2 regions of the Methyloligella solikamskensis genome follow, and region 1 is predicted to be linked to the other one. Evidence: predicted binding sites of a transcription regulator. Region 1 holds the regulator's gene; the other holds the start of a gene.
The links. Region 1 encodes PhoB, which activates phosphate uptake and scavenging genes when phosphate is short. Its sites were predicted from a motif close to TGTCATNNANCTGTCAT; they were not measured.
Positions count from the first base shown of each region.

Region 2: ACFQ2F_RS10270 (Z1 domain-containing protein) is a predicted target of PhoB. The motif match lies at 1,318-1,334, and genes of this name have one in related genera.

Region 1 is NZ_JBHTJO010000002.1:199,152-202,566, reverse strand. It holds gene ACFQ2F_RS13960 (aspartate aminotransferase family protein) at 1-332, opposite strand, end outside; gene ACFQ2F_RS13955 (GcrA family cell cycle regulator) at 794-1,306, shown strand; gene phoB (phosphate regulon transcriptional regulator PhoB) at 1,512-2,228, opposite strand; gene phoU (phosphate signaling complex protein PhoU) at 2,243-2,968, opposite strand; gene pstB (phosphate ABC transporter ATP-binding protein PstB) at 3,004-3,415, opposite strand, start outside.
Region 2 is NZ_JBHTJO010000001.1:2,113,810-2,117,224, forward strand. It holds gene ACFQ2F_RS10270 (Z1 domain-containing protein) at 1-1,290, opposite strand, end outside; gene ACFQ2F_RS10275 (acyl-CoA desaturase) at 2,419-3,415, shown strand, end outside.

The sequences.
Region 1 (3,415 bases):
TAGTGGTAGCGCCGCGCCAGCTTGATGGCGGCCTCATTGGCCTCGGCGCCAGAATTGGCGAAGAACACGCGGTCGGCGAAGCTCGCCTTGCAGAGCCGTTCGGCGAGGCGTTCCTGGTCCGGGATCTGATGCAGGTTGGAGACGTGCCAGACCTTCTCGGCCTGGGCTTTCAGCGCCTCAACGAGATGGGGATGGCTGTGGCCGAGCGCCGTCACCGCCACGCCCGAACCGAAATCGAGGTAGCGTTCGCCTTTCTCCGTGAAGAGCCAGGCCCCTTCACCGCGCTCGAACGAAAGCTCGGAGCGCGCGTAGGTCGGAAAGAGGGCCGACATCGGCTTTCCCTCGCTGGCAAACCGTTGGTGGCAAAAGCCCAAAACAAAAGCGCCGCCGAACCCGGCGGCGGCTTTGAATAGAAGAGCTTTAGGTCTGCCCGCGCTGGCTGTCAATCTGGGCTCCGGGCCCATTTGCGCCCCGCTCGTGCACAGGCTTTCCCAACACTTCAACGGGTTACCCACGAAACTTTCTTAACAGGAGGTTAACGATCGATTGAGTTCTGCCGCGAGCGATGGCAGAATCTGGCTATTCCGGTGGAAAAATCGGCTCTCATCCGTGGCGGACGGTTGCTGGCGAACCCCGGAATTAGTAGGGTTGAAACCGCTCGGCCACAAGATGTTGCGGCGTCCTTCGCGATATCTGAGCGGTCCATCTCAAATGTACATCAGAGTATGGCCTCAGCCGTTTTCGCGGCTGCGGGCGGACTCTGAGTCCGAAAAAAATCGAGGAGGCACAATCAATGGCATGGAATGATGAAAGGGTGGAGCTTCTCAAGAAGCTCTGGGCCGATGGGCTGAGCGCCAGTCAGATTGCCGCGCGTTTAGGGGGTGTGACCCGCAACGCGGTGATCGGCAAGGTGCACCGGCTGGGTCTGTCGGCGCGGGCCACCACCACCCGCTCAAGCTCACCGCGCATTCGGCGAGCGCCGGTGCGGCGACAGCAGCCAAAGCAGAACACTGTCGTCTACGCCACGCGGGGCGCGACGGCATTGAAGCCGGAATTCGAGGAAGAGCCGGAGACGGTGGCCGCGCCGCAGCCGGTGGAGGAGCTGGTGATCCCGCTGCATGAGCGGGCGACCATCCTCAGCCTCAAGGAGCATATGTGCCGGTGGCCCATCGGCGACCCCGGCGAGGACGATTTCCATTTTTGCGGACGCAGGAGCGACACCGGCGTGCCCTATTGCGAGCACCATTCGCGCATGGCCTATCAGCCCGTGCAGCGGCGGCGCGATAAGCGGTCCGCGACCGGTTAGAGGGACGGCCGGGGCCGTCTGCAGCGGGCCCGGTCACAAAAAGCGGGGAAGTGAGAAGGCGCCTCCATCCGAGGCGCCTTCTTTTTTGGCTTGATCCTGACACCGAAGGAGCACTCAGCCTCCGGCACGGAGTGCGCAGAGGTCACATGGTTCGAGACGCGCTCGCCTACGCGAGCGACCTCACCATCAAGGCCACGATGCAGCCTTAAGCTGAAGCCGTCTCCAGCGCGTCGGAGAAGGCATAGCCGGCGCCGCGCACGGTGCGGACCGGATCCTGCTCGGAATCGTTCATCATGGCCTTGCGCAGGCGGCCGATATGGACATCCACGGTGCGCTCGTCGACATAGACATTGCGCCCCCAGACCCCATCCAGAAGCTGAGCGCGGCTGAACACCCGGCCCGGGCTCTGCATGAGAAACTCAAGCAGCCGGAACTCGGTCGGCCCCAGATGGATGGGGCGGCCGTTGCGCGTCACCCGGTGTGAGACCCGGTCCAGCTCGATATCGCCGGCGCTCAGCACGGAGGCGATGCGCTCCGGGTTGGTGCGCCGCATGATGGCCTGCACCCGCGCCATGAGCTCCGGCACGGAGAACGGCTTCACGACGTAATCGTCGGCGCCCGTGGTCAGGCCGCGGATGCGGTCGTTCTCCTCGCTGCGTGCGGTGAGCAGGATGATCGGGATGTGTCTGGATTCCCGGTTGGTGCGGATGCGCCGGCAGAGCTCGAGACCGGAGATCCCGGGCAGCATCCAGTCCAGGATGATGAGATCCGGGGAGTTCTCCGCAAGCTGCAGCTCGACCTCGTCGCCGCGGTAGACGACTTCGACGCTGTGGCCAGCTGCCTCGAGATTGTAGCGGAGGAGGAGCGCCAACGGCTCCTCATCCTCGACGATTAAAACTTTCGCTCCAGTTCCGTTGGTCATGGTCGACCTGCCTGTTAGCCAGTTGATCTCTGTAGCGGCAAGGTGGTGCTGGTGTTGTCGCCCTTGGGGCGCTCGTCTGAGACCGGCGTGCCATGGACCAGGAAGTACACCGTCTCAGCGATGTTGGTCGCATGGTCGCCGACGCGCTCGATATTCTTCGCACCGAACAAAAGATGTGTGCAGAGCCCGATATTGCGCGGGTCCTCCATCATGTAGGTCAGCAGCTCGCGGAACAGCGAGTTGTACATGGCGTCGATCTCTTCGTCCTTGTACCAGACCTTCAGGGCGGCATCGGCGTCACGCTCGATGAAGGCGTCCAGCACCTCCTTGAGCTGCTCCAGAGCCAGTTCGCCCATATGGCGCAGGCCCAACATGAGCTGCTTGGGCTGCTGTTCCTCGACGACAGCGAGCGCACGCTTGGCAATATTCTTGCCCAGATCGCCGATGCGCTCCAGATCGGAGGAGATGCGCAGGGCCGCCATGATCTGACGGAGGTCGTAGGCCAGCGGCTGGCGCCGGGCGATCATGGTGATCGCCTGCTCCTCGATCTCCTTCTCCAGAGCGTCGATGGCTTCATCCTGCTGAATGGTGTTGCCGGCAAGCTCCGGGTCGCGCCCTTGAAGAGCGTCGATGGACTGGCCGAGCACCTGCTCTGCGAGACCGCCCATGCGGGCGATCTTGTTGTTCAGGGACGACAGCTCCTCCTCGTAGGCGCTGACGATATGCTCGTGATCTTCCATAAGGCCGTTCCTTTTGGCTTTAGGATCCGCGTCGATTAGCCGAAGCGGCCCATGATGTAGTCTTGGGTCTTCACGTCTGTGGGGTTGGTGAACATCGTGGTCGTGTCGTCGACCTCGATGATCTTGCCCAGATGGAAGAACGCGGTCCGCTGCGAGACGCGCGCGGCCTGCTGCATGGAGTGGGTGACGATCACGATGCATAGGTTTTCGCGCAGCTCGTCCATGAGCGTTTCGATCTTGGCGGTCGCGATCGGGTCCAGGGCCGAACAGGGCTCGTCCATCAGCAGCACCTCGGGGTTCACCGCGATGGCGCGGGCGATGCAAAGCCGCTGCTGCTGACCACCCGAAAGACCGGTGCCCGGCTCGTCCAGGCGATCCTTGACCTCTTCGAAGAGGCCGGCCCGCTTCAGGCTATTCACGACGATCTCTTCCAGATCGCTCTTGTTC
Region 2 (3,415 bases), on a different contig from region 1:
CACGAGGAGATCGCGAATTGCGATCCCGCGTCCAAGCGTGTTGCCTCCGATGAGGAAATTCATGCCTCGTCCGTAGGCAATTCCTTGGCGCTTCACGCGAGCGTTTATTACCAGTAGGCGACGCGACGGCAGGTATTGGACAATTGTCTGCTTAACGTCGTCGAACGGAGGTGCGTCGGGGCCGAGTGTCTGTCGAAGGTCGTCGTATGCACTCCGAAGCTCTGCCTCGATGCCTTCGCTATTGTCGAGAAGCGCGGAATAAACCTCCGTCAAAAATACATTGATGCGTTCTTCCGCAATCTCCTGCTCATCATTCTTCAGGCTTGGATGGCAAAGATAAGAGAAGCCCTTCTCAGGTAGATTTATGTTGATAATGGCGGAAGCCGCTGACACGAGAAAAAACAGTAACGATCTTCGGAGACCTTCAGGCATTGGTTGCGCGCGATCGAGGAGTTGAGCCTGTTCTCCAGCGCCCACCAATGAAATGTAGTTTGGATTATCTTCCGGCTCATCCGAGCGGAAGAAGGTATCGCCACCCGTGTATGTATTTCCCGGGGGAAGCATGACTATGAACGAAGGCCGATGGGACGATTCGGCACTCTGCAAAAGCACTGCCTGTGGAGTGCCGGTGACGCTCACATAGACGTTACGGGGAACTGCTGTGCGTAGCCGAGTCTGGATAACCTCGTTTATTCTACTTGGTGCGACTGCTATCCTAGATGTCGATCTCCTCCGCGTGTTCGTATCAAGCGAAGCTTGGTCACCCTCATCATCGAATACGAGCGTAGGGTACTGCTCTGCTCCAATCGCTCGCAAAAAATCAGCTATGTTATGAAGGCTGGTACTACCTTTGGAGCAAACCAACAGTAGATGACCATTTCCTTGCTCAAGGTGCACCCTCGTGTTGGGAACCTCCCTCTCAAGGTCGTTATCTTTCGTGAACATCATCAGCCCAGGCAGGCCGATGGAAAAATCTCCGTGCGTCTGATGGACGAGGTCATTGATATTGCTTGTCATGACCACCGAGATCCGGAAGCCGTTGTCGAACGCCATGGCCGTGCTTGCGATCATCGCGCGAGTCTTGCCGCTTTGGATGCGGCCATAAACCAGCCCGGTAATCTGCGTATTGGGTATTCGGGCCTCGTCTAATTCGCCGGCCGGCGTCGTTCCATAGGAATTGACGACAGCACGAATGATATTCGTCGCATTGCGCTCGGCATCCAATCGCTCGTCGCCCTCAAGCTGTAACGCATCAAGGGTCTGCCGGAAAAATGGACCGTCAACAATCATTGGAACGTCTTCAGGTAGGAATCACAACTTATACTAGCATGACAGATATAATGTCCAAGGCCGAAAGAAGCGTACGGATGAGTCTCGTACGCTGAGCGCGGAGCTTTATCCGCTGGGGTTCCACCAACCTTATCCCCACCCGGGAAACCTGCCGTATCGTCCCCTCAACTCGTCCTGTTAAGGGGCGTTGTCGCGAAGGCGTTCGTGATGCGGGACGGGGTGCGGCGCCTGCGGGCGTGCCTTTTACGCGGGGCGCGCCCTTTCACATCGAAGACCACTTGGGCGGCGGCGGGGCTCCCCCGGAGCCATTACGAGCCCCTGCCAAGACGCACAGGTTTGAGTGCCGGCGTGTAGAGACCGGAGAATGACCGGGATCGAAGCGGGGGCCCCGCCGAAGACACCACCATGCGCTGAGCAAGCGGCCCGCGGATGCCCGGGTCGAGCCCGGGCATGACGGGTGAGGATGGGGCGGGCGCCTTCACGCTTAGAGGTGCCAACACACGCCCAGAGCAAGCGGTCAGGTAACGGCATGGATCACCGGGTCGCTCGACGCCTTGCCGGCGCTTTGCGCCGGGGCGTCGCGGCCCGGTGATGACGTGAGTGGAAGGCCTAGAGAGGTCCCCGCATGGCGGGCTTCGAGGCCCGGCTCTCATCCTGAGGTGCATGCCGAAGGCGTGCCTCGAAGGACGGCCGGGCATCCCGGATCGGGTCCGGGACAGGCTCTCAGCATGACGCGACGCGGATTGGGTTCGCTGGCCCTGGCCTGCACCCTTCGAGACGGGCCTTCGGCCCCCTCAGGGTGAGGAGATGGGCCGGTGCGGATGTCGGGCTGCTGGGCCGCCGCGTCAATCCTCATGGTGAGGGCGCGCCGGAAGGGCGCGCGTCTCGAACCATGAGCCCCCCACCGTTAGAGGAAGCGGCCTGCCCCGACCGCCCGATTTCCCCTTGTCCGGCCAGCCCCGCGTGCATATTTATGGGCTATCGGCGTTTCGCCGCAGGCTGACCGTTTTTCGCTCGCGCCCGGTCAGGCTTTTCCAACCATTCTTGAGACCACGGCAAGCAGGTTTTAGACTTCGCGCGTGCCGTAAGGTGCTCATTGCGCGGGCGCCGATGTGAGAGACTGACTGCATGGATCCCGAACACGAAGCGCCCCACGACGACGTCGTCTACCCTTCCGCCATTCCCTTCGTTCTGCTCCACCTGGCCTGTTTCGCGGCGATCTGGACCGGGGTGACGGTGGAAGCCGTGGTGCTGTGCATCGCGCTCTACTGGCTGCGCATCTTCGCCATCGGCGCCGGCTATCACCGCTATTTCTCCCACCGCGCCTATTCCACCAGCCGCGTCTTCCAGTTCGCGCTCGCCTTCCTGGCTCAGAGCACGGCGCAGAAGAGCGTGCTGTGGTGGGCGTCCAAGCACCGGCATCACCATCTTCATTCGGATACCGAGAACGACGTGCATTCGCCGCGCCATACGGGGTTCTTCTATAGCCATGTGGGGTGGATCTTCGCCGCCAAGCACGACGAGCCCGAGCTTGAGCTGGTCGGCGACCTGACGCGTTACCCCGAGATCGTATGGCTGCATAAGCTGGAGCTGCTTCCGGCGATCCTGCTGGCTGCGCTGTGCTTCGCCATCGCCGGGTGGTCCGGTCTCATCGTCGGCTTCGTCTGGAGCACAGTGCTGGTCTATCACGCCACGTTCTGCATCAACTCGCTCGCCCATGTTTCGGGCAGCACGCGCTACGTGACGGGGGACGATTCCCGCAACAACTGGCTGCTCGCGATCTTTACCATGGGCGAAGGCTGGCACAACAATCACCACGCCTATCAGAGCAGCGCGCGGCAGGGCTTCCGGCGCTGGGAGATCGATCCGACCTATTACATCCTGAAGGGTCTGGAGCGGGTGCGCCTGATCTGGGACGTGAAGACGCCGCCGGCCCATGTACTGCGCAACGAGCAGCGGCTCGGCTCCAAGGTGGTGCGCAAGGCGGCGGAGCAGCTCGCCGGGCAGTTCAACGCCGAGCGGATCGCCCTAGCGCTGGCCTCGACCTTGCGCAGCTCGGAGCTTTCCATGCTCCAGGCCCATCACCGCACCACCGAACTTTTGGCGACCATGCACCTGCCCCATA